4 regions of the Herbaspirillum sp. 1130 genome follow, and region 4 is predicted to be linked to each of the others. Evidence: predicted binding sites of a transcription regulator. Region 4 holds the regulator's gene; each other region holds the start of a gene.

Region 1 (7,412 bases), 1.1 Mb from region 4:
AGTAATAGCTGTCCTCCAGTTCACCATCAGTCTCGATGACACGTTCCAGCTGGTTCTGCGTGAGCCAGTCGCGGCCGACCGCCTCAAAGGCCTGGGAGAAGGCATCGAAGGCGTCGGCATGGATGGTCAATCCGGCCGCCATGGCGTGGCCGCCGAACTTGGTCATCACCGAAGGCGCGTGCTTGGATACCAGGTCCAGCGCGTCGCGCAGGTGGAAGCCGGCAATCGAGCGGCCCGAGCCCTTGATGAAACCTTCATCGCCGGGCGCGAAGGTGATCGTGGGGCGGTAGAACTTGTCTTTCAGGCGCGAGGCCACGATGCCGATCACGCCCTGGTGCCAGGAGGGATCAAAGATGGCGATGGTACGGCGGTCGGCCGGATTGAAATCGTCCAGCAGCAGCAGGGCGGTGTCCTGCATGCCGGCCTCGATGTCGCGCCGTTCGCGGTTGATGGCATCGAGTTGCTGGGCGATGGCCCAGGCCCGGCCTTCGTCATCGGTAGTGAGGCATTCGATGCCCAGCGACATGTCGGCCAGGCGGCCGGCTGCGTTCAGGCGCGGGCCCACGGCAAAGCCGAGGTCGAACGGGGTGGCGCGGCGGGCTTCACGGCCGGCGGCGCGGAACAGGGCGGCGATGCCGGGATGCATCTTGCCGCTGCGCATGCGCTTCAAGCCTTGGGCCACCAGGATGCGGTTGTTGGCATCGAGCTTGACCACGTCGGCCACCGTGCCCAGGGCCACCAGGTCCAGCAGGCTGTCCAGGCGCGGCTGGGTCTGGGCATCGAACAGGCCGCGCTTGCGCATCTCGGCGCGCAAGGCCAGCAGCACGTAGAACATCACCCCCACGCCCGCCAGGTTCTTGCTGGGGAAGCCGCACTGCGGCTGGTTGGGGTTGACGATCACGCGTGCGTCCGGCAGGGCGTCGCCCGGCAGGTGGTGGTCGGTCACGACGACGTCGATGCCGCGCCGCTTGGCTTCGGCCACGCCGTCAATGCTGGCGATGCCGTTGTCGACGGTGACGATGATGTCGGGATTCTTCTCGCGCACGGTCAGTTCGACGATCTCGGGCGTGAGGCCATAACCGTATTCGAAGCGGTTGGGCACGATGTAGTCCACCTGCGCGCCCAGCAGGCGCAGGCCGCGCAGGCCGACGGCACAGGCGGTAGCACCGTCGCAGTCGTAGTCGGCGACGATGACCAGCTTCTTGCGCTCGGCGATGGCGTCGGCCAGGTAAATGGCGGCCGCCTCGATATGCAGCAAGCCGGAAGGCGCAATCAGGGCATTGAGCTCGCTGGCCAGTTCGCGCGCAGTGGACAGCCCGCGCGCCGCGTAGACCCGCGCCAGCACCGGATGCACGCCTTCGGCGATCAGATGCTCGGCTTGGGAAATGTCATAGGAACGGGTGGTGACGCGAATCATGCCGACAGCCCCGCCAGTGAAGCTTTACGCCAGAACCGGCGCAGTGCGCCGCGCGTGACCGCCACTTCCTGGCTGCGGTCAGCGCCGGTCAGGATCAGGTTCAGCGATTCCAGGCTGCCGGCCTTGAGCGACACCAGCAAGGGCGCCAGCCAGTCGCGGTCCAGGTGTTCCAGATGCTGCAGCCACAGGCCCCATTCCTCGGCCAGTGCCGCTTCGGCCAGCGCATCCAGTACCAGCAGGCGATGGCCACTGCCTTGGGCCACTTGGGCCGCACCACCGTCGGCGCGCTCTTCGCCGAAGGCGCGCAGCCAGCCGCGCAGGCCGAAGCGGGCGGCGTAAGTGGCGTCGGCGCGTACGCCAGCATCGGCTCCACCCCAGATCCAGATCGAATTGATGGCCTTCTGGCCGCGCATTTCGCGCTGTTCATTGAGCGACTCGGCAAACCACTGCATCTGCACTTCGTTCTGCAGCTTGCGCCAGGCCAGTTCGCCCGGTCCTTCCGGCATCCAGATGTCGACGTTGCGCCCGCTCGCGGCCGAGGGCGTGGAGGTGCGCAGCCCGGCCCAGGCGTCGGCCCGGATGAACCAGGTGCGGGCATCGCCATAGACCAGCTCATGGCCGATCTCGGTGAACAGGGGCAGGGCGGCGGCAAACAGGCGGCGCGATTCATCCTCTTCCAACTGCAGCTGGCCGATGTCGGTCAGCACCAGGTGGTCACGCGCCACGTGGATGTGGGCCGGATGCAGCACGAACCAGTGACCGGCCGCAGGCGTGTGACCCAGGCGCTGCATCAGCGCGCTGGCGGCGGCGGGGCTGGAATCCTGGGGCGCGGGCGGCAGGCCGAAGCGCCGGGCCAGCCAGTGCTCATGCGGCAGGGCGCGCGAAAACGGGTCATGCGCCAGGCGTGGCGCAGCCTTGCCACGGCCCAGCAGCATGGCCAGGGCCGGTGCCTGGCTCTGCCGCAACAGGTCGCGCGCCAGTTCAGCCGGGGGCAGGGCAAAGGGAATGAGGATGTCGAGTTGATTCATGGGGCGCTATTTTAGCGGCTGGCGCGCCGCTTGGCCCCGGTTGCCTGAACAAGGCTTCACTTCAAAGCGGGGTCAGCCATTGTTCCAGGCCTTTTTTGCACGCTGGCGCACCAGCATGCGCACGCTGTCGGGCATGGGCGTGCGCGCGCCATTGGTCTCGGCCGAGAGCCACAGGCTGTCTTCGAAGAAGGGCAGCATGCGCGGCGTGATGAAGCGGCTGCGGATGCCGTTGACGTGGCGGTCGCCCTGCGCGGTCTGCTGGGTGATGTAGAAACGCTGCGGCACCACCAGGTGCAGATACTCCTTCGCACGCGTCATGGCCACGTACAGCAGGCGCCGCTCCTCGGCGATCTCGGCCTCGCTGCCGGTGGCCAGGTCCGACGGGATGCAGCCATCGACCACATTGAGCACGTGGACCGAGCGCCATTCTTGGCCCTTGGCGGAGTGGATGGTGGAGAGCGTCAGGTAATCCTCGTCGCGGTAGGGCGGAGCGGAGAAGTCGCTGCTGGCTTCGGGCGGATCCAGCGTCAGTTCGGTCAGGAATTTCTCGCGCGAGGCATAGCCATTGGCCAGCGCGGTCAGTTGCTCGATGTCGGCAGCGCGGGCGTCGGCGTCTTCATAGCGCTGCTCCAGGTGCGGCAGATACCAGTCGCGCGCGGCCTGGATGTCGGTCGGCCAGCTGGCACTGGCGCGGCGCATCAGGTCGTAGGTGTCGGCAAAGGCCTGCCATTGCAGGGCGATACTGGCGGGTGCGCCGAAGTTCAGCAGCGCATCGGCCGGGTCGCTGGCGGCGGCCATGAGGTCCAGTACCTTCCTGGCCGTAGCGGGACCGACCCCGGGAATCAGTTGCAGCGCCCGGAAGCCCGCCATGCGCCCGCTGGGATTGTGCGCCAGGCGCAGCAGCGAGAGCAGGTCCTTGATGTGGGTGCTTTCCAGGAATTTGAGTCCGCCGAACTTCACGAAGGGGATGTTGCGCCGGACCAGCTCCAGTTCCAACGCCGCGCTGTGGGTGGCGGTACGAAACAGCACCGCCTGGGATTTCAGGGTGAGCCCTTCTTCACGATGCGCCAGGATGCGGTTGGCGACCCAGCGCGCCTGTTCGGCCTCATCCGGGATGACCACCAGTTGCGGCTTCTGTGAGGACGGCTTGTCGCTCCAGAGCTGCTTGACGTGCCGTTCCGGCGCATCGGCGATGACGGCGTTGGAGGCCTGCAGGATGGGCTGGGTGGAGCGGTAATTCTGTTCCAGCGTCAACAGCCGCGCCGGCTGGGTGAACAGCTCGGGAAAATCGAGGATGTTGCGCACCGTCGCGCCCCGGAAGGAATAGATGGACTGGGCATCGTCACCCACGGCGGTCACGCCGGCGCCATCGGGCTTCATCCGTTGCAGGATCTCGGCTTGCAGGCGGTTGGTGTCCTGGTACTCATCCACCAGCACATGATCGAAGCGTGCACCGACCGATTGCGCAATCTCGCGGTCGGAGAGCATGTCGGCCCAGAACAGCAGCAGGTCGTCGTAATCGAGCACGTGCTGTGCTTCCTTGGCCTCGACATAGCGGGTAAAAAGTTCGCCCAGCAGCCTCTCCCAATCACGGCACCAGGGGAATTGTGTCTGCAGCACGGTGCCCAGATCTTGCCGGGTATTGACCGCACGTGAATAAATCGACAGGCAAGTGCCCTTCAGCGGAAAACGCTTGTCGGTAGAGGACAGCCCCATCTCGTGGCGCAGCAGTCCGATCAGGTCTTCGGAATCGCCGCGATCCTGGATGGTGAAGTCTTCTTCCAGGCCGATGACGGCCGCGTACTCGCGCAACAGCCGCGCGCCGATGGCATGGAAGGTGCCTGACCAGGGCAGTTGAGGCGGGCTGTCGGTGGCCGCCAGCCCCAGCACCTGGCGGATCACCTGGCCCACGCGCCGGCCCATGTCGGCCGCCGCCCGGCGCGAGAAGGTCAGCAGCAGGATGCGTTGCGGGTCGGCCCCGTCGAGGATCAGCCTGGCCACCCGGTGCGCCAGGGTATTGGTCTTGCCCGAACCGGCACCGGCCACGATGAGCAGCGGCGGCTGCTGTGCTGCTGGCAAGGCGCTGCCATGCTCGACCGCCTCGCGCTGCTGTGCGTTCAGGCGCGCAAACGGGTCGCGCTCGCCGGTGGGCGGGCTGCTGGTGTCGGGGACGTCCTGGGCGAGTTCGGGTGGCATGGTGCGGGGAAATTCATATCGGCAATGGCTGGGCAAGGAGGTACTGTATATATAACCAGTCCCCGATGCAACATCAGGCACATCCACTATATGAAACATCTTGGCGCGAACCTCTGCCGTAGAAGTGAATCTACAGGTTTCACGGCAGACGACCGACGGGTCCGGCGCGAGTATGGAGCAGATGGCCAAGGATGGGCCATGACTGCAAACTGTGGCAAACTTCGCGCTTTGTCTTCGCCCGTGTTGGCGTGCGGCCAGAGGATTGCGTCCCGGAACCGGGAGGCGAGGCCACTGGCAGCACATTGTGCAGGCCCTCTCCCGGAGCAATTTTGAGTCTGATTAAAAACCTGCCGTTCGAATGGCTGGTCGGCATCCGCTACACGCGGGCCGGCAAGCGCAGCGGCCGCAACAGTTTCATTTCCTTCATTTCCCTCATTTCCATGGCCGGCATCGCGCTGGGCGTGGCTGCCCTGATCGTGGTGCTGTCGGTCATGAATGGTTTCCAGAAGGAAGTGCGTGACCGCATGCTTTCCGTGCTGGCCCACATCGAAGTCTTCGATGCCTCCGGCTCCATGAAGGACTGGCAGGCGGTGGCCAAGCAGACCTTCCAGAACCCCGAGGTGCTGGGCGCTGCGCCCTATGTATCGGGCCAGGCCATGATGACGCGTGACGACAACCTGCGTGGCGTGCTGGTGCGCGGCGTGCTGCCCGAGGAAGAGCCCAAGGTCTCGGACGTGGCCAAGCAGGTCAAGCAGGGCAGTTTCGATTCCCTGAAACCCGGCGAATTCAACATCGTCATCGGCGGCGAGCTGGCGCGCGGCATGCGCGTGGGCCTGGGCGACAAGGTCACGGTGATCGTGCCGCAAGGGCAGGTGACCCCGGCCGGCGTCTTGCCGCGCCTGAAGCAATTCACGGTGACCGGGATCTTCGAAGCCGGCCATTATGAATTCGATTCGTCGCTGGCCTTCATCCAGCTGCAGGATGCCGAAACCCTGTTCCGTATGGATGCCCCCACCGGCGTGCGCCTGCGCATCCGCGACATGCTGCAGGCCCCGGAAGTGACCCAGCAGCTGGCGCGCACCCTGAGCGGCGACCTGTACCTGCGCGACTGGTCGCAGCAGAACAGCAACTGGTTCGCGGCCGTCAAGACCGAAAAGCGCATGATGTTCATCATCCTCGCGCTCATCATTGCGGTGGCGGCCTTCAACCTGGTGTCCACGCTGGTGATGACGGTCACCGACAAGCAGGCTGACATCGCCATCCTGCGCACGCTGGGGGCTTCTCCCGCCTCCATCATGAAGATTTTTGTCATCCAGGGGGCCCTGGTGGGCCTGGTTGGTACTGCCATCGGCGTCGGCCTGGGAGTGGTGGTGGCACTCAATATCGACGTGCTGGTACCGGCCATCGAGCGGGCTTTCCACGTACAGTTCCTGCCCAAGAGCATCTACGTGATTTCTGAATTGCCATCCGAACTGATCTGGTCGGACGTCTATACCATCGGCGGTCTGGCCGTGGTGCTGGCCTTCCTGGCTACCTTGTATCCGAGCTGGGCAGCGGCCCGTGTCAAACCGGCGGAGGCGCTGCGCTATGAATAACAACGATCCGATCAAGAATCGCCAGGCCGTGCTGTCGTCGCGCGGCCTGGGCAAGACCTTCACTCAGGGCAAGTATTCGGTGAAGGTATTGGGTAATGTCGATATCGACGTCTACCATGGTGAGCAAGTCGCCATCGTCGGAGCCTCGGGCTCCGGCAAGTCGACTTTGCTGCACCTGCTGGGCGGGCTCGATACGCCCAGCACCGGTACCGTCAGCCTGTTGGGCAAGGATTTCGCCAGCCTGGGCGAGAGCGAGCGCGGCACGCTGCGCAACCAGTCGCTGGGCTTTGTCTATCAGTTCCACCATCTGCTGCCGGAATTCTCGGCGCTGGACAACGTGGCCATGCCGCTGATGATTCGCCGCGTCAAGCGGGCCGAAGCGCAGGAGCAGGCGCGCGAGATGCTGGACAAGGTCGGCCTGGCGCAGCGCGTGACGCACGTGCCGGGTGAGCTTTCCGGTGGCGAGCGCCAGCGCGTGGCCCTGGCGCGCGCGCTGGTGACGCGTCCGGCCTGCGTGCTGGCCGATGAACCGACCGGCAACCTGGACCGCAGCACGGCCGACCGCACCTTCGAGCTGATGATCGAACTCTCGCGCACGCTGGGCACGGCCTTCGTGATCGTGACCCACGACATCGAACTGGCAGGCCGCTGCGCGCGCGTATTGCGCTTGTCCGACCAAGGCCTGAAAGTGGCCGGTCAGCAGCCTTGATGCATTCCGGGTAAGCTATCGCCTTTGACTCCGCCGTCTTGATACAAGACGGCGGTCTGCTTTTGAAGACACGAATACCTGTACAGACGGAAACTGGAGCAAGACAATGAACACCCGCCAATGGCTAGAGACCCTGGTCGCCTTCGATACCACCAGCCGCAATTCCAACCTGGAACTCATCACCACCGTGCGTGATAGCCTGGAAAAGCAGGGCATCTCCTCCTGGCTGGCGCACAACAAGGAGCAGACCAAGGCCAACCTGTTCGCCACCTTGCCCGCGACCGCCGGCCCCCATGCCGGCAGCACCGAAGGCGGCATCGTGCTCTCCGGCCATACCGACGTGGTGCCGGTGGATGGCCAGAAATGGGATACCGACCCCTTCAAGCTGACCGAGAAGGATGGCAGCCTGTTCGGTCGCGGTACCTGCGACATGAAGGGTTTCATCGCCACTTCGCTGGCCTTGGTGC
Region 2 (7,412 bases), on a different contig from region 4:
CGAGATCGCCAAGGCCAATGGCAAGCTGTCCAATGAAAGCTTCGTGGCCCGTGCGCCCGAAGCCGTGGTGGCGCAGGAGAAGGAGCGTGTCGCCAACTTCAGCGCTACGTTGGAAAAGGTGAAGGAACAGCTGGCCAAGCTCAAGTAAGCCAGCCTGTTTCTTCATGAAGCCGTCGTCCCTTGCGGGGCGGCGGCTTTTTTTGTGCTTGCCTTGCGGCGCGGGCTTGTCTAGACTGGATCGAATAAATTAGAACAATCGTGCTTTTTTATGGCATTCGACTTGATAACAGGAGACAAACATGCCCCGTACTTCCTCCCCTTCCCGTCTGTTCAAGCTGTCGCTGCTGGCAGCCGGCCTCCTGGCCAGCGCCGCTGCCTGGGCCGATGGCTCGCCAGTCGGCCTGTGGAAGAGCATCGATGACGCCACCGGCAAGCCCAAGGCGCTCATCCGCATCAGCGAAAACAATGGCGAACTGAGCGGCAAGATCGAGAAGCTGTTCCGTGCGCCGGAAGAAGACCAGAACCCGGTCTGCCAGAAGTGTGAAGGCGAGCTCAAGGACAAGCCGGTCATCGGCATGACCATCCTGTCGGGTCTGAAGAAGGACGGCGAAGAATACAACGGTGGCCAGATCATCGATCCGGCCAATGGCAAGGTCTACAAGAGCAAGCTGACGGTGGTCGATGAGGGGCAAAAGCTCAATGTGCGCGGTTATGTCGGCATGCCCATGCTGGGCCGCACCCAGACCTGGCTGCGGGAGCAGTAACGCCGACGCGTCAGGCCGGACGTGAAGCTTTGAGCACGTAACGGTCCAGCTCACGGGCGAAGGCGCGGCCGTCGCTGGCGCTGAAGGCGGCCGGGCCGCCGGTCTCGACGCCGCTGCTGCGCAGCTCTTCCATGAAATTGCGGGTGCTGAGGTGATGGCCGATGTTCTGCGCCGTATAGAGCTCGCCGCGCGGATTGAGCGCCAGCGCGCCCTTGGCCACCACGTCGGCAGCCAGCGGAATATCGGCGGTGATGACCAGGTCGCCGGGTTCACACTGGCGGGCGATTTCCTTGTCGGCCACGTCGAAGCCGGCCGGCACCACCATGGATTTGATGTAACGCGAAGGCGGTGTGCGCAAGGGGCGGTTGGCCACCAGCGTCACGATGATGGTGGTGCGGTCGGCCACCCGGAACAGCATGTCCTTGATGACACCCGGACAGGCATCGGCATCCACCCAGATCGCCATCAGCGCGCGTTCGCCCGCGTCAGACGAAGGACACGGTCAGGCCCGGCAGGGTCACGCCCGAGAAGGCTGTTGTCCAGGTCTGGCCGGGCTCGATGGGACAGGCGTCGGTCCACGTTCCGGTGCTGATGATCTCGCCGGCCTGCAACTGGCGGAAGCGGGTCTGCTTCTGCAGCAGCTGGTGCAGGTGCCACAGCGCGTGCAGGGGGCTGTCCATCTCGTCATTGCAGAAGCCGGCGGCACGCAGCACGCTGGACGACTCCGTGTTGCAGGACAGAGAGACGCTGGCGCTGGCCAGGATCTGCGGCAGGTGGTGTTTGGTCGCCGAAGACAGCACGTGCGGCTCGCCCACAATCAGGGTGCCATGCAACCCGAAGGCGGCAATTGAATCGGCTACGGTGAATTCCCAGTTGGGGAAGGGACAGACCACGATTTCGAAGCCATGCGCCATCCACTCCAGGCAATCGGCCAGCTCCAGCAGCGATGCGCCGGGGGCCGGGGTCTTGCCGAGCTTGAAGACGATCTCGGGTTCGATACGCGGCTGCACGGCCCCGGTCAGCGATTGCGCGCCGTAGTTGTCGTCGGCGAAGCGGACCGTGGCATCGTACATCGGTGCCCAGGTCGGAATCCGCGCTTCATCGATGATGCCGTAGCGCTCCCAGTTCTTGCGCACCACAAACCCGATCTTGCGGCCGATAGGCTGCTCGCCTTGGGCAACGCGGATGTTGCGGATGTTATGAGCGATTTCGTAGGCGTCTTCGACCGACAGCGGCTCGGACTCGGAAATGCGCGGGATGATGCGGGACTGAGCGCGGGCATCCAGCAACTGATGCGCGTAGCGGAGGGCTTGGCTCGACATTAGCATGGAGGGCTCACATCGAAAGATAGTGAATAGCTATCCATTGTCGATGACGATTAATTTTTGCACAAGCAAAAACTCGCTTTTATACGAGATCTGACGAAAATTTCATCAGATTGACCTGCTCCGCGTCATGCTGTTTTTCAGTGGCTGCAACAGTCCTGTCCAGCTTGAGAATGGCAGAGCTCATGCGCCCCAGAGTTCACCGTTCGGACCGGTTTGAGGCGCGGTCACGCCGAAATGCTGATAGGCCAGCCCCGTGGCGATGCGCCCGCGCGGGGTGCGCTGCAGGTAGCCTTGCTGGATCAGGTAGGGCTCCAGCACGTCTTCGATGGTGTCGCGTTCTTCACCGATGGCCGCCGCCAGGTTGTCCAGCCCGACCGGCCCACCGCCGAACTTGAAGAGCACGGCCTCCAGCAGCTTGCGGTCCATCAGGTCGAAGCCGACCGGGTCCACGTCCAGCATCACCAGAGCGGCATCGGCCATCTCGCGGGTGATGCGCCCCTCCCCCTTGACCTCGGCATAGTCGCGCACGCGGCGCAGCAGGCGGTTGGCGATACGCGGGGTACCACGGCTGCGGCGGGCGATTTCCAGCGCGCCTTCCTCGACAATGGGGGCATTGAGCAAGCCGGCGCTGCGCGTAACGATGCGGGCCAGCTCGGGCGGGGTATAGAACTCCAGCCGGGCGACGATGCCGAAGCGGTCGCGCAGCGGATTGGTCAGCATGCCGGCGCGGGTGGTGGCGCCCACCAGCGTGAAAGGCTGCAGGTCCAGCCGCACCGAACGGGCGGCCGGGCCTTCGCCGATCATGATGTCGATCTGATAATCCTCCAGTGCCGGGTAGAGGATTTCCTCCACCACCGGCGACATGCGGTGGATCTCGTCGATGAAGAGCACGTCATTGGCTTCGAGATTGGTCAGCAGCGCGGCCAGGTCGCCCGCGCGCTCCAGCACGGGGCCCGAGGTCTGGCGCAGGTTCACGCCCATCTCGCGGGCGATGATGTGGGCCATGGTGGTCTTGCCCAGGCCGGGCGGGCCGAACAGCAAGGTGTGGTCGAGCGGCTCGCCACGCTTGCGGGCGGCCGAAATGAAGATTTCGAGCTGGGCGCGCACCTTTTCCTGGCCGACGTATTCGTCCAGCTGCTTGGGCCGCAGGGCGCGCTCGATGGCTTCCTCGTTGGCCGAGGCCGGGGTGGCGGAGATGATGCGCTGTTCGGAGAAATCGTCGGTCTGGATGCTCATGCTCTAATCCTTGTCTGGCCGGGCTCAGCCCTTGGAGAGCGCCTTCAGGGCCAGCTTGATGCCGTCCGAGACGCTGCTGTCCTTGGGCACCTGCTTCATGGCCAGGGTCGCTTCCTTGTCCGAATAGCCCAGCGCCAGCAGGGCATTGAGGATGTCGGCCGAGGCGTCGCTGTGGACCACGCCGGCCACCGCGCCAAGATCGGCACCGAGCTTGCCCTTCAGTTCCAGCAGCAGGCGTTCGGCGGTCTTCTTGCCGATGCCGGGCACGCGGGTCAGGCGGCCGGCTTCCTGCAGGGTCACGGCCTGGGCCAGGTCGGCCACCGACATGCCGGAGAGGATGGACAAGGCCGTGCGTGCGCCCACGCCGGAAATCTTGATGAGCTCCTTGAACGTATTGCGTTCTTCGGCGGTCCCAAACCCGAACAGGATGTGCGCGTCCTCGCGGATGGCCAGATGCGTCAGCAGCGTGACCTTCTCGCCCAGGCCCGGCAGGTTGTAGTAGGTGCTCATGGGCACGGCCACTTCGTAACCGACGCCCTGGCAGTCGACCAGCAGGTTCGGGGGGATTTTTTCTAGAAGAATTCCGGAGAGGCGACCGATCATGGCGTCAGGGATGTGCGTGGGAGGCAGCTTCTGTGATAATCCCGCGATGATACAGCACTGTTCGGATAAACAGTATCCAAGCCACCTCGCAGAGATGAAGACAAAGGAAAAACATGGCCGGTAGCGCCTTCTTCGCATTGATTGACGACATCGCCACCGTGCTCGATGACGTTTCCCTGATGACCAAGGTGGCCGCCAAGAAGACGGCCGGCGTGCTGGGCGACGACCTGGCCCTCAATGCCCAGCAGGTCGCGGGCGTGCGCGCCGAGCGGGAATTGCCGGTGGTCTGGGCGGTCGCCAAGGGCTCGCTGAAGAACAAGGCCATCCTGGTGCCGGCGGCACTGGCCATCAGCGCCTTCATCCCCTGGGCGGTAACACCGCTGCTGATGCTGGGCGGCGCTTTCCTCTGCTTCGAGGGCTTCGAGAAACTGGCGCACAAGTATCTTCCCCACGATGAGGAACATCATGAAGTCGCCGCCAAGGCGGCCGACGACGTCGATCCGCTGGTCTACGAGCAGGAAAAGATCAAGGATGCCGTGCGCACCGACTTCATCCTCTCGGCCGAGATCATCGCCATCACCCTGGGTACCGTCGCCGGTGCGCCCCTGCAGCAGCAGATCACGGTACTGGTGGGCATTGCCCTGATCATGACGGCGGGCGTGTATGGGCTGGTGGCCGGCATCGTCAAGCTCGATGACGGCGGCCTCTACCTGGTGCAGCATGCGGGTGCGAGCGCCTGGGGTCGCTTCAAGGCCGGTGTCGGCCGGGCCGTCCTGGCGGCGGCACCGAAGATGATGCGCAGCCTGTCGGTGATCGGGACGGTTGCCATGTTCATGGTCGGCGGCGGCATCCTGACCCACGGCCTGCCCTTCGCGCATCACGCCATCGAGGCGGCGGCGCAAGCGGTGGAGGGTGTCGCCGTAGTCGGGCCGGTCCTCGGGGCGATTACCCCGGCGGTCTTGAATGCCCTCTTCGGCGTGGTCGCAGGGGCAGTGGTGCTGGTGGTGGTGAAGCTGGCGCAGCGCGTGCTGTCGCTCTTCAAGAAAAAAAACTAACCCACCAGACGCCCGCCGCGCATGCGAATGCCCTTGCGCGCCAGCGCCGGGGCCAGCGCGCCGAGGTCCGACAAAATCCCTCCCCCATGCGCATGGCAGATCGCCACGCCCAGCGCATCGGCGGCATCGGTACCCGGCAGGCCGGGCAGCTTCAGCAGCCGCGCCACCATCTCCTGCACCTGCGCCTTCTGGGCGCGTCCATGGCCGGCCACGGCCTGCTTGACCTGCAGGGCCGTGTATTCGGCTACCGCCAGGTCGGCTGCCACCAGCGCGCAAATGGCCGCGCCGCGCGCCTGCCCCAGCAGCAGGGTGGATTGTGGATTGACGTTGACGAACACTTTTTCGATGGCCGCGCAGTCCGGTGCATAGGACTTCACCACTTCGCCGACACTGGCCAGGATCACCTTCAGGCGTGAAGGCAGGTCGCCGTCCGGCGTCTTGATGGTGCCGGAAGCGATATAGGAGAGCGTGTTGCCCTGCTTGTGGATGACCCCGAAACCGGTGGTGCGCAAGCCAGGGTCGATACCGAGGATTTTCATGCCCGCCAGTCTAACCGATCAGGCGGGCATCCCGTGTCAGAACAAGACGCCCTGCCCCGGATCCGGCATTTTCTGGCGCGGGCGGCGCTGGGTGGTCGAGGGCAGGCCGCTCTTGCGCGAGCCATGCTTGTCCTGGATGGCATCGGCTTCCGCCCGCGCGCTACTGCTGCTGCGCTGGCCGTAGAGGGCGTCCTTGGCGTGCTTGAGGGCCGTCTTCTCATCCACGATGGGGTCGGGATAAGCCGTCGTGCCGACTTCCGGCACCCAGCGCCGCACGTACTCGCCCAGCGGATCATGATCGCGCGCCTGCTTGGCCGGCGAATAGATGCGCAGGGTGTTGATGCCGGTGGTGCCGGATTGCATCTGCATCTGGCTCCAGTGGATGCCCGGTTCGAAATCCAGGAACTGCCGCGCCAGGAACAGCCCCGGCGCACGCCAGTGCAGCCACAGGTGATAGGCGGCAAAGCTGACCAGCATGGCGCGCATGCGGAAGTTGAGCCAGCCGGTCGCGCACAGCTGGCGCATGCAGGCATCGATCATGGGATAGCCGGTACGGCCTTCGCACCAGGCATCGAAACGCGCCTGCGCCTCCACGCCCCACGGACCGCCATCGCCCGGACGCAAGCCATCCAGCGAACGCGCCACGTTGCGCCATTCGATATCGGGCTGGTCTTCCAGCTTCTGCATGAAGTGGCAATGCCAGCGCAGGCGGCTGGAGAAGCCGCGCAGGCCGTAGGCCAGCGCGCGGTCGGCCGTATGTTCGATGGCCAGTTCGGTAGCCTGATGCACGCTGCGCATGGAAATGGTGCCGAAGGCCAGGTGCGCGCTGAGCCTGCTGCAGGCGTCGGGTGCGGTCAGCGGACTGGACATGCCACGCCGGTAATCGCGCCCGCCGCCGCCGAGGAAGGCGCGCAGCGTATCCCATGCTGCTGCTTCGCCGGCGGGCGGTTGCAAGCGTACCTCGGGCAAACCCAGTTCGGTCAATGTGGGCAGCCTGTCGGGCTGCATGCCTTGCGGCGCACGGAAGCCGACCGGATTGGCAATCTGCGCTGCCTCCATGCGCTGCACCCAGCGCGCGGCCCAGCCATCACGGCTGCGCAGGCGGCGCACCACGCCGGTTTGCGGAAACTCCTGCCACTGCACGCCCTGGATGCGGCTCCAGCGGTTCACCGAAATGTCGCGCGCATAGCTCCAGGCCGGGCCGGTTTCTTCGTGGCTGAAGAGATGGGTCACGCCCCACTCGCGACGCAGGGATTCCAATACCTGCACCGCCTCACCAATCCGCAGAAGCAAAGGCAGGCCGCGTTGCTTCAATTCGATCTGCAGGGGGGCCAGGGAGCGCAACAGGAAATCCACATGACGCGGATCACATTCAAAACTCTGCAGCCACGCTGGCTCGATGATGACGACCGCAAACGCACGCTCACACCGCGCCGCCTCGGCCAGCGCCGCGTGATCGCGCAGGCGCAGGTCGCGCTTGAACCAGACCAGGCCGACGCTCATCTCAGCCTCGCTCCTGACGGCGTTCGAGCCGCACCACCAGGCGTTGCACGGCCGGACGCACGCGCAGGAAGCCGCGATAGCTGCGCTCCATCAGCCACAGCATGCCGGGCAGACGCGCCAGCCGGGCCAGCCAGCGCCATCCCGGCAAGGTGGCCCACAACTTCACGAAGGCTTCGGCACCGCTGAAGACCACGCCATCGGCACGACGCACATGAAAGCGCGCCAACAACTGCTCGCGCGTCATGCCCGAAGGAAGCTCTGTGGCGGGCACATCCGCGCGGCTGATATCGCAAAAGCGCAGCGGGGCATCCTGCGCACCGCGCTGGTACATGCCGATCTCGCGCCGGCACAGCGGACAGGCACCGTCATACAGCACGGTGATCT
Region 3 (7,412 bases), 220 kb from region 4:
CAATAGTGACATGCACGAGGTCAATATCGGCCACAACTAGTACTGGCGCGGCTTTGCGGGGCATCTGGAGAGACGCGCTGTAGGTGTTTTCCTACGCGTTTATTGGACACTGTCCGATCTTCTTTTTTGCGCTGCATCGCTACTATGCATCTCAACGAACTCGAAACCGAGGACCCCACATTCCGATACGAACGTCCCCCTCCGTCGTGTCATGAATACAGTCCATCCCCCATCGGTTTATCCCCACGAGTCGTTTTCATAAGCAGAAATTCTCCGGCGATTCCCCCGATCCCCGGCGTCTTATATCCCTCCCCCTCAGGCCGCCTCCCCAGGCGGCCTTTTTTTATCTTCATTTTTATCCGCATTGGTTTCTTCACCTGAAGAATGGTTCGCATGGGTCGAATGATTCACTTGCCCTGTCCGGCGATAAACGCCAGAGCATCGGCATAGGCCAGTTCGCTGGTCGTGCGCAACATCGGGCAGACATGGGTAGAGACCGGCTCCTGCGGCGCTTGCGGGGAAGCGCCGATGAGCACGATGCCGCGAAAGCCGCCTTCCTCGGATTGCTGCACGCCTGGCTGCATGAGCGCTCCTCCTTGCGCATCGGCCACGGGGCCGCTCAGTTCGCCCAGATGGTGACCGCCGGGAATGTCGATGGGAATGCTCATGGTGTGCTCCTCTGTTCAAGGTGAAAGACCCGGCAGGAAGAAACCTGTGCCGCCCGCGCCACTGACGCAGGTCAGGCAATGCAGCCTCTTTCCCCGCGCCGGGCCAGGAAGAAGTATTCTTGTCAGCATAAGAAACACTGAAGGCAAAGGCAGCAAGAAGCCACCGGCTCTCTGCGTAGGAAGCGGCGAAGATGAGTCTCTCCGGGGGGACAGGAGAGGCAGACGTTGCGCAGGGGTGGCTGGGGGATGCTGTCGCCTGGGGTGCTTGCCTCTCTGTCTGGAACCGTCATGCCCATCAATTACCTGCGCCGTCTGACCAGTCCGGCGCGCACCGATCTCTCCAACCGCCATCTGGGGCGTTCACTGGCCTTCATCGCCGGCGCCGTCAATGCGGGCGGTTTCCTGGCCGTGGGCCAATACACCTCGCACATGTCGGGCATCGTCTCCTCGCTGGCCGACAACCTGGTGCTGGGGGAAACCCTGCTGCTGGTGGCCGGCGCCAGTGCCTTGCTGTCGTTCCTGCTGGGAGCGGCCTGTTCGGCGGTGATGATCAATTGGGCGCGGCGGCGCGGCCTGCACAGCGAATACGCCATGCCGCTGATGCTGGAAGCCATGCTGTTGCTGTGTTTTGGCATCCTCGGCAGCAATCTGGAAAATCACCGTCTGCTGTTCGTGCCGGTGACCGCGGCCTTGCTGTGCTTCGTGATGGGTCTGCAAAATGCCATGATCAGCAAGATTTCGCGATCGGAGATCCGTACCACCCACGTCACGGGCCTGGTCACCGACATCGGCATCGAGATCGGCAAGATGTGCTACTGGACCCTGGCCCCCCGCCAGCCCCATGAGGCGGTGACGGAAGATCCCGTGCCGGGTGCGCGGCGCAAGTTCATGCTGCTGTCCTCGCTGTTGCTGATGTTCTTCCTGGGGGGCGTGACGGGTGCTTTTGGCTTCAAGGCGCTGGGCTTCCTCGCGACCATGCCGCTGGCAGCCGCATTGTTCCTGCTGGCGCTGGTGCCGATGATGGATGATCTGGCACGCAATTGAAGCCTCCCATCGGAGGCGGGCTGCAGGCAACAAAAAAGGCGCTCAACGCGCCTTTCGTTTTATTGTTATCGACTTAGGTGCACCGCCCGGTTCCTGAAGCCAGTGGAGCGCAGGGTCCTTCGTTGGAACGGCTGCCTGATGCGATCAGGGTCCTGGTACGGCGGCTGAGTCTGCCTGAGGTGGCCGCTGGGGCCGCTTTCTCAGCCTTGCTGCTGGGGATTGCTGTCCGACTGCTGCGGCTGCTGGGCGCCATTGCCCTCTTGCGGCGTGCTCTGGTTCATTTGCGGCTGGGCCGATGCACTGGCGCCATTGCCACCATTGCCGTTCTGAGCAGCGGCGGCCGCGGCGGCATTCTTGCGGCCATGGCTGTTCAGACCACCCTTGCGTCCGGCTTCCCGGGCTTCGGCGGAGGTGAACTCATGGGCGGCACCCTTGGCGTGGGCGGCCTTGCCTCCCATGCTGGCGATCTGGCGCTGTTTCTCCCTATCCATGGCGGCGAAGCCGCGATTGCTGTTCCCCGGATTTTGTGAATTTGCCATGTGTGACTCCTTGTCTTGGATGATCGAATGGAGCAGACATTTGTCATTCGCCGCCCTCTTGCTCTGCGCGAGCATGCAAATGACAACCCAACTTTTGTCCACATCTGCAGTGTAGAAAGCCTCACCGATCCTCACTATCGGAAGAGCTCTTCTGCCAAGGTCAGCAATGGCTGTCAGACAGGTAGGAAAAACTGAAGATGAGCTTGCATTTTCGGTATCAATTGCTGATGGATCAGCGATCTTCGGCATTGCACCCAGGAAATTTCACGTGATTGAAAGCCCAAAGGCAGTTTTTTTCACACCTCAAAACAATTACTGTATATTTATACAGTCTTTGCTTTTACCCGCACTTTCCTGCTGTTTCGCATCCTCGTTTTCTTGCCATGTTGACATCCAGCTCTCCGGTCCCTCGTCCGGAAATCATCCACCCCTCGCTCTGGCTGGCCTCCCAGCTGGCGCGCGGTGGTGCGCGCGGTGTCGCCAGCGGATTCGAGGCGCTGGATGCCGAGCTGCCCGAACGCGGCTGGCCGCCCGGGGTGCTCATCGAGCTGCTGCTGCCGCAGGAGGGCGTGGGCGAGCTGCGCCTGTTGCGCCCGGTACTGGCGCGTGCGCCCGCCACTGCCCGGCGCCCGCCGCAGGCTGGCCGGATCGCCCTGCTGCAGGCCCCACACCAGGTCAATGCCCCCGGCTGGGCGCATATGGGGGTGGAAGCATCACGGCTGCTGCAGTTGCAGGCCGATCATGCGGCCGACGCCTGCTGGGCTGCCGAGCAGGTCTTGCGGGCCGACAGTTGCCAGGCCCTGCTGATGTGGCAGCCGCGCTTGCGCAAGGGCGATCATGACTTGCTGCGACGCCTGCATGTGGCGGCGCAGGCCGGTCAGACGCTGTTCTTCATGCTGAGGCCGCTGTCCTGCGCGCGCGAGCCTTCCCCCGCGCCCCTGCGGCTGACGCTCAAGCCGGCGCGCGACGGGCTGGAGATCGGTTTTCTCAAGCGCCGCGGACCGCTGCGCGAACAAAGCCTGTTTCTCCCTTTGCTGCCTTCACCGAATTTGCAACGCCATGTCACCCCTGTGGATCGCCGTACACCTGCCACTGCTGCCGCTGGAAGTCTTCCGTCCGAACTGGCTGGATGAGGAAGCGGCCGTGGTCTTCGAGCGCGATCGCGTATCCGCCCTGACGGCACCGGCGCGCGCGCTGGGCGTGCACGAAGGCATGCGGCGTGGCGGCGTGCAGTTGCTGGCACCGCAAGCGCATCTGAATGAGCGGGATATCCTGCGGGAGCAAACCACCTTGCAGCAAGCCGCCCTGGCCCTGCTGCAATACACGCCCCAGGTCACGCTGGCCGAAGAGGCCTGCATCCTGCTGGAAGTGGGCGCCAGCCTGCGCCTGTTCGGCGGCATCCGGGCCTTGTGCCGCAAGATCCGCGTGACTATCGCCCGCATGGGACTGTCGGCTACCCTGTCCTGCGCCGTTACGGCGACCGGATCTTGGCTGCTGGCGCGCTACGGCTACGTGCGTACCCTCAATCATCGTTCCCTGCAGCGCCGACTGGACCGCCTGCCAGTGGTTCTGCTCACCGCCGCCCGTGCCCATCTGGAATGGCTGCACGGGCTGGGCTGCCGCCAGTTGGGTCAGGTGCAACGCCTGCCCCGCGCCGGTCTGCAGCGCCGCTGCGGCAAGGACTTGCTGGCCATGCTGGACCGCGCCTATGGTGCCGCACCCGAAGTGCATGACTGGATCGTGGCACCGCCAACCTTCCAGGCCCGGGTGGAGCTGCCGGACCGCATCGAGCACACCGACATCCTGGCCGCCTATGCTCAAGGCTTGCTGGCCCAGCTGGCCGGCTGGCTGACGGCACGCCAGTTGGCCATCAAGAAGCTGTGCCTGTGGCTGGAACATGAACGGGGACGGCAGGCAGTGGCACCGACCGGGCTGCAGATAGCGCTGTCGGTCCCGGCCTGGCAGGAAGACCACCTGCACACCCTGGTCAAGGAAAAGCTGGCCCGTTCCTCCCTGCCCGCCCCGGCCATCGCCCTGGGGCTGGCCGCCGATGAACTGGAAAGCCAGCAGGCGGCCAGCGAGATGCTCTTTCCCGAACCCGGCGGCAGTGCCGAGGATCACCAGCGCCTGCTGGAACTGCTGGTGGCGCGTCTGGGCGCGGACAAGGTGCAGCAGGCCGCCCCGCGCGCCGATCACCGGCCCGAGATCGCCAACCGCTGGTGCAGCGTGATGCAGAGCCCCGCCAGCCTGCCGGCTGCCCTGAACACCGATGCGGCACGATTGCCGCCGCGTCCGCTGTGGCTGCTGGCCGAACCCTTGCCCTTGCGGATGCAGCAGCACAAGCCCTTCTATCGCAGTGCGCTGGAATTCACTTCGCCGCCCGAACGCATCGAAGCCGGCTGGTGGGAAGGCCGGCCATTGACGCGCGACTACTTCACGGCGCGCGATGCCAGCCATGCCTATTACTGGATCTTCCGCCAGTGGCGCGGCGGCGAGTGGTCCGACGAGGAGCCGCAGTGGTTCCTGCACGGCCTGTTCGGCTAGGAGCACGGCATGCAAGCTTCCCTGCCCTTGGGCGTCCCCCAGACCGGCCTGCCCGACTATGCCGAACTATATTGCCGCACCAACTTCAGTTTCCTGCAAGGGGCCTCGCATGCGCAGGAACTGGTGGATCGTGCCATCGAACTGGGCTATCGGGCCCTGGCCATCACCGACGAATGCACCATGGCCGGGGTGGTGCGCGCCCATGCCGCCTGGGTGGAACAGGTCCATCGCGGCAAGGCCAAGGATTTCAAGCTGCTCATCGGCAGTTGCTTCCGATTTACAGCCTTGAAGGACGATCCGGCCCATCCCCTGGCCAGGATGACCCTGGTGGCCCTGGCCAGGAATCGTGAGGGCTATGGCAACCTCTGCGAACTCATCACCCTGGCGCGCACCCGCGCCGAAAAAGGCAGCTACCTGCTGTCGCCGGAAGACCTGAGCCAGCCGCCGCCCGCCCTGTCGCACCTGCGCACCCTGCCCGATTGCCAGTTGATCCTGGTGCCGGACTACCCGGCCGATGAAGAAACGCTGGATGCGCAATTGCGCTGGTTCGCCCCGCTGGCCCCCGGCCGCTCATGGGTCGGCATGACGCGCCTGTACCGTCCGCTGGACGACCTGCATCGCGCTGCCATCGATGCCGCAGCACGGCGGCATGGCTTGCCGCTGGCGGCGGTGGGCGATGTGCAGATGCACCAGCGTTCGCGCAAATACCTGCAAGATGTGGTCACGGCCATCCGCGTCGGCAAGCCGGTGCAGGAATGCGGCCTGGCCCTGGCCCCCAATGCCGAACAGCACCTGCGGCCACGCATGCGGCTGTCGCTGGTGCACAGCCCGGCCACCTTGGCCCAGACCCTGGCGGTGGCGGCCGGTTGCCAGTTCAGCCTGGCTGAATTGCGATATGAATATCCTGACGAACTGGTGCCGCTGGGCATGAGCCCGGCCGACTACCTGCGGCAGGAAACCCTGGCCGGGGCCTTTAAACGCTATCCGCAAGGGATGCCGGGCGAGGTGCGCGCACAGATCGAGATGGAATTGTCCCTGATCGCCCAAAAGGAATATGAAGCTTATTTCCTGACGGTCTACGACCTGGTCAAGTTCGCCCGTTCACGCGGCATCCTGTGCCAGGGGCGCGGCTCGGCGGCCAACTCGGCGGTGTGCTACTGCCTGGGGGTGACCGAGGTCGATCCCACCTCCACCCGGCTGCTGTTTGCCCGCTTCATCAGCGAAAAACGGGAAGAACCGCCCGACATCGACGTGGACTTCGAGCACCAGCGCCGCGAAGAAGTGATCCAGCACATCTACCGCAAGTACGGCCGCCGCCGCGCTGCGCTGGCGGCCGCCGTGCACAGCTACCGGCCGCGTGGCGCTCTGCGCGAGGTCGGCAAGGCACTGGGCGTGGATGCGGCCATCGTCGATACGGTGGCCAAGTCGCAGCACTGGTTCGACAGCCGGGAAGAATTGCTGGCCCGCTTTGCCGAAGCCGGTCTGGACCCGGAACTGCCGCAGATCGGCCTATGGGCCAGCATCACCGGCAAGCTGTTGCGCTTTCCGCGCCATCTGTCGCAGCACACCGGGGGCTTCGTGATCGCACGCGGGCAGTTGTCGCGGCTGGTGCCGATCCAGAATGCGGCCATGGAAGAGCGTTCCGTCATCGAATGGGATAAGGATGACTTGGAGTCGTTGAAGCTGCTCAAGGTCGACGTGCTCGCGCTAGGCATGCTGACCGCCCTGCGCCGCTCGCTGGAACTGGTGAGCCTGCGGCGCGGCCTGCCCCAAGTCATGCAGATGTACGACATTCCGCGTGAAGATCCGGCCACGTTCGACATGATCTGCAAGGCCGATACCATCGGCGTGTTCCAGATCGAGAGCCGCGCCCAGATGAGCATGCTGCCGCGCATGCAGCCACGCACCCAGTACGACCTGGTGGTGCAGGTCGCCATCGTGCGGCCGGGGCCGATCCAGGGCGGCATGGTCCATCCCTACCTGCGGCGGCGGGAATTGGTGCGCAGCGGCGGCAGCTTCGACTATCCGGACAACACCAGCAAGAGCGGCAAGATCAGGAAAGTGCTGGAGCGCACCCTGGGCATCCCGATCTTCCAAGAGCAAGTGATGGATGTGGCCATCGAGGCTGCCGGATATTCCCCCAGTGAAGCCGATGACCTGCGCCGCTCCATGGCCGCCTGGAAGCGCAAGGGCGGCATGGGACCGCACCATGAACGGCTGGTGCTGGGCATGACCGACAATGGCTATTCACGTGAATTCGCCGAGAGCATCTTCAACCAGATCGAGGGTTTCGGCGAATACGGTTTCCCCGAAAGCCATGCCGCCAGCTTTGCCCTGCTGACCTATTTCAGCAGCTGGCTCAAGTGCCACGAGCCGGAAGCCTTCCTGTGCGGCCTGCTCAACAGCCAGCCCATGGGCTTTTACTCGCCCTCTCAATTGATCCAGGATGCACGCCGGCATGGGGTCAAGGTCCTGCCGGTGAACGTCTTGCGCAGCCGCTGGGAATCCATTCTGGAGCTGGACCCGACCGGCCAGGCGCGTCCGGCCGTGCGGCTGGGCATGAGCCTGCTGCGCGGCATGCCCGAACAGGCGGCGCAGCGTATCGAGCAGGCCGGGG
Region 4 (7,412 bases):
CGGCCGGCTTGGTACTGTTGATGAGCTTGACGATGTGCTCGAAGATGATGCGGTGATCGTAGCGGTAAAAGTCTTCAGCGCTGACGAAGTCGGCGATACGGTCCCAGGCTGCGTTGTCCAGCAGCAGGCCGCCCAGCACCGATTGCTCGGCCTCGATGGAGTGGGGCGGCACGCGGAGCGCATCGATCTGGGGATCGGATGACTCTCTCTGGCCACGGAAAAATTCTGGATTGCCGCGGGACGATTCTTTCATGGCGCGCATTATAACCTGCTGATGTGAAGCCGTAGGTCCGGCCGAACGTTTTTGCACGGCCAGATGCTTCATGCGAACGAATGCAATATGAAGCCATTGACAAGCCGCGCCATGACGATGACCAGTGGCGGCGTGTCTTGGTACAACTGACAATAAAAAAGCCAGGCGAACCCGGCTTTTCTATTGCAAAACGAATTGCAGCAAACAGGCGTATTACGCTTGCTCGCCCTTGACTGCGATGGTGACATCGACCACCACGTCGGTGTGCAGAGCCACCGACACGGGGTGTTCGCCAACGGTCTTCAGCGGGCCGTTGGGCAGGCGCACTTGCGACTTCTCGACAGCAAAACCCTTCTTGCCCAGGGCTTCAGCGATGTCGAAGTTGGTCACGGAACCGAACAGACGGCCGTCAACGCCGGCCTTCTGCGACACTTCCACGGTAGCGCCAGCCAGCTTTTCGCCTTGGGCTTGGGCAGCGGCCAGCTTCTCGGCGGCAGCCTTTTCCAGGTCAGCGCGCTTGGCTTCGAATTCAGCGATGGCTGCATCGGTAGCGCGGCGGGCCTTGCGTTGGGGGATCAGGAAGTTGCGTGCGAAACCGTCCTTGACGCGCACGACATCACCCAGACCGCCGAGATTCACGATTTTTTCCAACAGAATGACTTGCATGTTTTTCTCCTATTTCTCGACGCTGATTAGGCGTTGTGCAGATCGGTGTACGGCAGCAGAGCCAGGTAACGCGCGCGCTTGATGGCGGTGTCAACTTGACGCTGGTAGTGGGCCTTGGTACCGGTCAGGCGTGCCGGCATGATCTTGCCGTTTTCCTGGACGAAGTCCTTCAGGGTGTCCACGTCCTTGTAATCGACCTGTTCAACGCCAGCGGCGGTGAAACGGCAGAATTTCTTGCGCTTGAACAGCGGGTTTTGCTGTTGGCGCTTGTTTTTCAGCTTGCTTTTATCGAACTTTTTACCGAATGCCATGGTTGGCTCCTGTATCTAAAAATTGGGTAAGGTCTGTTTGGCTACCTTGCGCCGCTCAATCCGGCGCGACCGGGCCAAAATCAACGATATGAAACACGACGCTCTTGCTGTTGCGATTCCTGCGGGCCAAAAAGCCGGTGAACCGGAAGACTTCACCCAGTGCCGCCCTGTTGAGCGCACCGGAGATTTCCCCCGCTGCCAGCGCCGCGATCTCGAATTCGACCTGACGCTTCATGCCAGCCTCCGTCTGCTCCGACTGATGCTGCAACCTGGCAGTGACAATCGGGATACCGGCCGGCGTATAACGTAGGACATCACGTTCTGCCAGGCTGGCGATGACTTGAAACTGGTTCACTCTCCGCGATGTTCGCAGCGCTTAAGCTGCCGGAGCTTCGGTACGGCTCTTGGCCGCGTCTTCCTTCTGCACTGCCTTCAGGATGGGGGAAGGACCGGTTTCGGCCTTCTTCATCTTGACGGTCAGGTGGCGCAGGACGGCGTCGTTGAACTTGAAGCCGGTTTCGATTTCAGCCAGCGTTTCGCTGTCGACTTCGATGTTCAGGCAGACGTAGTGAGCCTTGGCCAGCTTCTGGATCTGGTAAGCCAGTTGGCGACGGCCCCAATCTTCGACACGGTGGACCTTGCCGCCGCGGGTGGTGACGATGCCCTTGTAACGCTCGATCATCGCCGGCACTTGCTCGCTTTGGTCCGGGTGGACGATAAATACGATTTCATAATGACGCATGTAGACTCCTTATGGACTTATTGAAGACGCCCACCCCGGCGTCAAGACGGGTGTGGGAAGAGGAAAACCCGAGATCATACTAGGTTTCCGTCCTGACAGCAATGCCAGCGTCACGCCACTGCGGCCGCAGGGCCACAACGCGGACCCTGCACATCGCCGCCAGCGGCTCAGAACCAGATTCTTCAGTTGCGGCGCGCTCTATATAAATGAGAAAGCTTGCCTTTTCCGCCCCGGAATATGCATGTTGCCGTTGACACAAGGATTGCACCTGTATAAAAATACAGACTGTTCATCCAGACAGCCTTCCCTCCGAGAAAGGCCACCCTCATGCTCAAACTGACTGCGCGCCAGGAACAGATCCTGAACCTGATCAAGAACGCCATCGAGAACACCGGCTTCCCTCCCACGCGTGCAGAGATCGCTGCCGAGTTGGGCTTCCGTTCCGCCAACGCCGCCGAAGAGCATCTGCAGGCCCTGGCCCGCAAGGGCGCCATCGAGATTTCCCCCGGCACCTCGCGCGGCATCCGCTTGCGCGAATCAGGTACCACAGGCATCAGCACTGCACGCCAGATGGCCCTGCCCCATCCCGCCCTGATGCAGCTGAGCCTGCCGCTGATCGGGCGCGTGGCGGCGGGCTCCCCCATCCTGGCCCAGGAACACGTGGAAAAGACTTACCAGGTCGACCCGGCCATGTTCCGGGCCAAGCCCGACTACCTGCTCAAGGTGCGCGGCATGTCCATGCGCGACGCCGGCATCCTGGACGGCGACCTGCTGGCCGTGCGGCGCGCCGACCAGGCGCGCAATGGCCAGATCGTGGTGGCCCGCCTGGCTGACGAGGTCACGGTCAAGCGCTACCAGAAGAGCGGCAGCGTCATCACCCTGTTCCCCGAGAATCCGGAATTCGAGCCCATCATCGTCAAGCCGGAAGACGACCAGTTTGCACTCGAAGGACTGGCCGTGGGATTGCTGCGCAGCTGGAACTGAATTCGGAGCGGCGCGCAGGCCCGACCGCCGGAAAGACGCTGCCAGCGGCGACTGATCGCTTGTTTATGCATGAACCTCCGCTTAAAACGGAGGTTTTTTGCTTTCTATTTAGCTCTTCACCTGTGACCGGTTACGCATATCATCCTTGCTGGACAGCTATGCCCGGCGCAATGGATGCGCCCAACCAAGAGGACCCTTTTCGATGTCGACGCGCAAGAGCAGCAACAAGCACGGCAAACATATTCCGGCCCCAGCGGCCGCCAAGTCCAACCTGCAGGATCTGCTGGACGTTCGCAAATGTCTGGACCTGCTCGACAATCGCAAGACCGAGGAAGCCAAGGCGATCTGTACAGCCGTATTGGCCCGCGCCCCCAATCTGGTGTTTGCCAACCACGCACGCGGACTGATCGCCATGCAGGAAGGCCAGTTCGCGCAAGCCGAGCAATACCTGCGCAAGGCCATCGAGGCCGATCCGAACAACGCCGAATACCTCAGCAACCTGGCCGGTACGGTGCTGAGCCAGGATCGCATCGACGAGTCCATCGCCATCTACGAGCGCGCCATCGCCATCGACAAGGAAAACCGGGCGGCACGCATCGGCCTGGCCAATGCCCTGCACGAAAAGAACGATCCGGAAGCCTCGATCAAATACTTCGAGGATGCGGCCCGGCGTGAACCCAACGCACCGGGCCCGCTGTCGCACCTGGGCCGCGCCCTGATCGACGCACGGCGCTTTGACGAGGCGGTCGCCACGATTCTGAAGTCGCTCGAATACCAGATCAATTTCGCTCCCTCCCACACCGCCCTGGGCGAAGCCTTTCATGCCATGGAGATGTACAAGGAGGCCGTAGAGTCCCACAAGACCGCCATCCTGCTCGATCCCCAGGACACCTACGCCCACAACAAGATCGCCGATAGTTATCTGAAAATCAACAAGATCGAAGAAGCCCACGAACACCTGCTGCGCGTCATCGAGATCGCACCCAAGGATCCGAATGGCTACGTCAAGCTCGGTTCAAGCTACTTCAACACGGGCGACCGCTTCGACGATGCCATGCGCATGTTCAAGCAGGCCTTGGCGCTGGACCCCAAGCACGCCCTCACCTACAACAACATCGGCGCGATCCAGCACGATCATGGCGATTATGACGATGCGCTTGGCAATTTCCGCACGGCATTGGCGCTGCGGCCGAATTACCCGACCGCCAAGCACAACCTGGCACTGACCCTGTTGCTGCGCGGACAGTTCGAGGAAGGCTGGGAGTGCCACGAGAGCCGCCTCACCACCAAGGAACGCGCCCACGTCTACCGCCTGATCCACAAGCTGTTCGAGGTCATTCCGAAATGGGATGGCAAGTCCTCGCTGGCGGGCAAGCGCATCCTGCTGATGCACGAGCAAGGCTTTGGCGACAGCATCCAGTTCCTGCGCTATGCCCGCTTGCTCATGGAGCAAGGTGCCAGCGTGGCGCTGCATGTGAAGAATCCTCTGTACCGCCTGTTCCAATCCTTCACACCAGCAGTGACACTGGTGCGCGAAAGCGATCCCCTGCCACCCTGCGACTGCGCCTATGTGCTCATGAGCCTGCCCTATGCCCTGCGCACCCATAGCGTCGAGGATATCCCGCGCTATGCGGAAGGCTATCTGTCTGCCGATGCGTCGCTGGCGGCGCACTGGAAGCAGAAGATTTCCACCTTGACACGATCAGCGGACAATCTGCGCGTCGGCATCGTCTGGGGCGGCAATCCGGAGCATGGCAATGACCGCCATCGTTCGATTCCACTGGACAAATTCAAGCAATTGTTTGAAGTCCCCAAGATGGAATTCTACTCATTGCAAAAAGGCAAGCCTGCCGACGGCCTGAAGGAGTTGCCAGCCGATTGGCCCGTCTTTGACCTGGGCAATGAGTGCCAGGACTTCGCCGATACCGCTGCCGCCATCAGCAATCTTGACCTGGTTATCTGCGTGGATACTTCGGTGGCCCATCTGGCCGGAGCACTAGGCCACCCCACCTGGGTACTGCTGCCGCATGTACCCGACTGGCGGTGGCTCAACGACCGCGATGATTCCCCGTGGTATCCCGGCATGCGCCTGTTCCGCCAGCCGGCAGTCAGCGATTGGGACTCGGTCCTGAAAAAGGTTGGCGAAGAATTAACGCTGCTGCAACATAAGAAAGCCCAAGGCTGAGCTGGCTAGGAGCGCCCAGCCATTGCAGGAAACCGCCCTTCCCGGGCGGTTTTTGCTTTTCGGAACATTTTTCTTGGCCGCAACAGCAATTTTCCTAAAGTTTTTGGAATTGCCGTCGAAAAAGGATTTGCTTGGAGTTTCAAAGCACGCAGTTTTAGTTCGGAAAGCCTTGAAAAAGATTTTTTGCAAAAGCCCTAAACTTTTTCCAAGACTGCCCGATAAAGCAATCAACAGAGGTTGAAACGCCTGGGGCTCATGGGTAGAAGACCAACGTTAGGCACTGAAACTCGGATCATCGGTCTCAAATCTTAGGAGAATTAACATGGCAGCAGTCATTAATACCAATATTCCGTCGCTCAATACGCAACGGAACCTGAATTCCTCGCAGTCGTCGCTCAATACCTCGATCCAACGTCTGTCGTCCGGCCTGCGCGTCAACAGCGCCAAGGACGACGCCGCCGGCCTGGCCATCGCCGACCGCATGAACTCCCAGGTCAAGGGCCTGGCAGTTGCACAACGTAACGCCAACGACGGTATCTCGATGGCGCAAACCGCTGAAGGCGCTCTGTCGACCGTCGGCGACAACCTGCAGCGTATGCGTGAACTGGCTGTGCAAGCAGCCAACGGCACCAACAGCGCACAAGACCGCAAGACCCTGAACGACGAATACACCCAGCTGTCGCAGGAAGTGTTCCGTGTTCTGAACGGCACCAGCTTCAACGGCCAGAACCTGTTCACCGGTGTTGGTCAAGGCGCATCGGCCGGTACCGGCTCGAACGCTTCGAACGTGTCGGCTTCCCTGACCCTGTCGTTCCAGGTCGGCGCCAACGTGCAAGACAACAAGCTGAACGACCAGATCACCATCACCCTGGATGACCTGTCGAACAACTCCACCATCGCTACCGTCATCGGCACCAGCGCCAAGGGCCTGATCGGTCTGGGCGACACCTCCGGCGTGAGCACCGCGCAAGCGACCTACACCTCGGCCAAGGCTGCCCTGGACAACCTGTTCGCTACCGGTTCGTCCCTGTCCTCCTCGGCACTGGCTTCGTCGGCCGTGACCCTGCAAGCTGCCGTTGACAGCGCCAAGCTGTCGCTGGATCAGGCAGTTGCCGCCCCGTCCGCTCAGAGCGACGCTCAGAAGGCCATCCAGAACCTGGACAAGGCCATCAGCCTGATCTCCTCCAAGCGTGCAGAATTCGGTGCAGTGCAGAACCGCTTCAGCGCGGTCATCAGCAACCTGCAAGTGTCGAGCGAAAACATCACCGCGTCGCGCAGCCGTATCATGGATACCGACTACGCGCAGGAAACCGCGAACCTGACCCGTGCGCAGATCCTGCAGCAAGCTGGTACCGCGATGCTGTCGCAGGCCAACTCGGCACCGCAGCAGGTTCTCTCGCTGTTGAAATAAGCCAGATAGCTAGGTAGGATGACGTGCGGGGGATAGACCTTATTCTCCGCACGTTCCTTTAAGGAAGGGAGTAGTACCATGTCGATTGCCCCACTTAATATCACTGCTGCTGGTGACTCCGGTACTGCCTATGCAGCACCGAAGACGACCGAAAAGCCCGATCCCGTGGTATCGACGGTCGCACCGGCGGCCACTCCGGAAGCACGCCGCGCAACCGAAAGTGAAGTCAACGATGCCGTTGGCAAGTTGAACGACTTTGCAGCCGCCAATGCTGCCGCACTGAATTTCTCGAAAGACCAGGACACCGGCAAGACCATCATCAAGGTTGTCGATACGGCTACTGACACCGTGATTCGCCAGATTCCCAGCGAAGAAGCGATTGCCATCGCCAAATCGATCGACAAGATGCAAGGCCTGCTGATCAAGGAAAAGGCTTGAGTATCCCCTCGAGTCTGGTACGAACTGCAGTGGCTGAACAACCGCATGCGTCAATGCCCGTTCATTGCGCATGACGGAATCGGCTACCCCAGTTCATAACGGATTCAGATAGTTATTCCGCACAGCGTCCCTCTCTGCCCTACCCGACGCCGTACTTGAGAGCCCATCTCCTCTTGACCGCGCTGGACAACCGCACAGCGCTGTGCCTCACGCAAAGTTTCAGGAGTTGAACCGTGGCGACTTCCACCGGCACCATTTCCACATCGGCAGGCCCGCTCGATGTTTCCACACTGGTCAGTCAACTGATCTCGGCCGAAAGCCAGACACAGCTGACGCCGCTGACCACCCAGGCGAGCAGCTACAACACCCTCATTTCCGCCTATGGCAGCCTCAAGAGCGCCTTGTCGAGCTATCAGTCGGCC

The links. Region 4 encodes LexA, which represses DNA repair genes until DNA is damaged. Its sites were predicted from a motif close to ACTGTATNNNNATACAGT; they were not measured.
Region 1: the regulator LexA is predicted to act here: its motif matches at 4,684-4,701, upstream of JOD78_RS05530 (ATP-dependent helicase).
Region 2: the regulator LexA is predicted to act here: its motif matches at 3,988-4,005, upstream of ruvA (Holliday junction branch migration protein RuvA).
Region 3: the regulator LexA is predicted to act here: its motif matches at 2,566-2,583, upstream of imuA (translesion DNA synthesis-associated protein ImuA).

The regions. Positions count from the first base shown of each region.
Region 1 is NZ_JAFICQ010000001.1:1,256,928-1,264,339, reverse strand. Features, by position in the region: gene recJ (single-stranded-DNA-specific exonuclease RecJ) at 1-1,417, opposite strand, end outside; gene JOD78_RS05535 (hypothetical protein) at 1,414-2,445, opposite strand; gene JOD78_RS05530 (ATP-dependent helicase) at 2,518-4,641, opposite strand; gene JOD78_RS05525 (lipoprotein-releasing ABC transporter permease subunit) at 4,971-6,236, shown strand; gene lolD (lipoprotein-releasing ABC transporter ATP-binding protein LolD) at 6,229-6,945, shown strand; gene argE (acetylornithine deacetylase) at 7,052-7,412, shown strand, end outside.
Region 2 is NZ_JAFICQ010000002.1:245,378-252,789, reverse strand. Features, by position in the region: gene JOD78_RS09955 (valine--tRNA ligase) at 1-148, shown strand, start outside; gene JOD78_RS09950 (DUF2147 domain-containing protein) at 300-764, shown strand; gene JOD78_RS09945 (YaiI/YqxD family protein) at 775-1,230, opposite strand; gene JOD78_RS09940 (4-oxalocrotonate decarboxylase) at 1,250-2,092, opposite strand; gene ruvB (Holliday junction branch migration DNA helicase RuvB) at 2,273-3,328, opposite strand; gene ruvA (Holliday junction branch migration protein RuvA) at 3,353-3,931, opposite strand; gene JOD78_RS09925 (DUF808 domain-containing protein) at 4,045-4,986, shown strand; gene ruvC (crossover junction endodeoxyribonuclease RuvC) at 4,983-5,525, opposite strand; gene JOD78_RS09915 (FAD-binding domain-containing protein) at 5,562-7,028, opposite strand; gene JOD78_RS09910 (DUF393 domain-containing protein) at 7,030-7,412, opposite strand, start outside.
Region 3 is NZ_JAFICQ010000001.1:417,349-424,760, reverse strand. Features, by position in the region: gene JOD78_RS01960 (CBS domain-containing protein) at 1-40, shown strand, start outside; gene JOD78_RS01955 (hypothetical protein) at 408-668, opposite strand; gene JOD78_RS01950 (YoaK family protein) at 957-1,712, shown strand; gene JOD78_RS01945 (KGG domain-containing protein) at 1,913-2,251, opposite strand; gene imuA (translesion DNA synthesis-associated protein ImuA) at 2,635-3,384, shown strand; gene JOD78_RS01935 (DNA polymerase Y family protein) at 3,311-4,795, shown strand; gene JOD78_RS01930 (error-prone DNA polymerase) at 4,805-7,412, shown strand, end outside.
Region 4 is NZ_JAFICQ010000001.1:198,421-205,832, reverse strand. Features, by position in the region: gene JOD78_RS01020 (replicative DNA helicase) at 1-253, opposite strand, end outside; gene rplI (50S ribosomal protein L9) at 467-919, opposite strand; gene rpsR (30S ribosomal protein S18) at 946-1,230, opposite strand; gene priB (primosomal replication protein N) at 1,286-1,585, opposite strand; gene rpsF (30S ribosomal protein S6) at 1,607-1,972, opposite strand; gene lexA (transcriptional repressor LexA) at 2,300-2,956, shown strand; gene JOD78_RS00990 (tetratricopeptide repeat protein) at 3,159-5,141, shown strand; gene JOD78_RS00985 (flagellin) at 5,464-6,552, shown strand; gene JOD78_RS00980 (flagellar protein FlaG) at 6,631-6,990, shown strand; gene fliD (flagellar filament capping protein FliD) at 7,224-7,412, shown strand, end outside.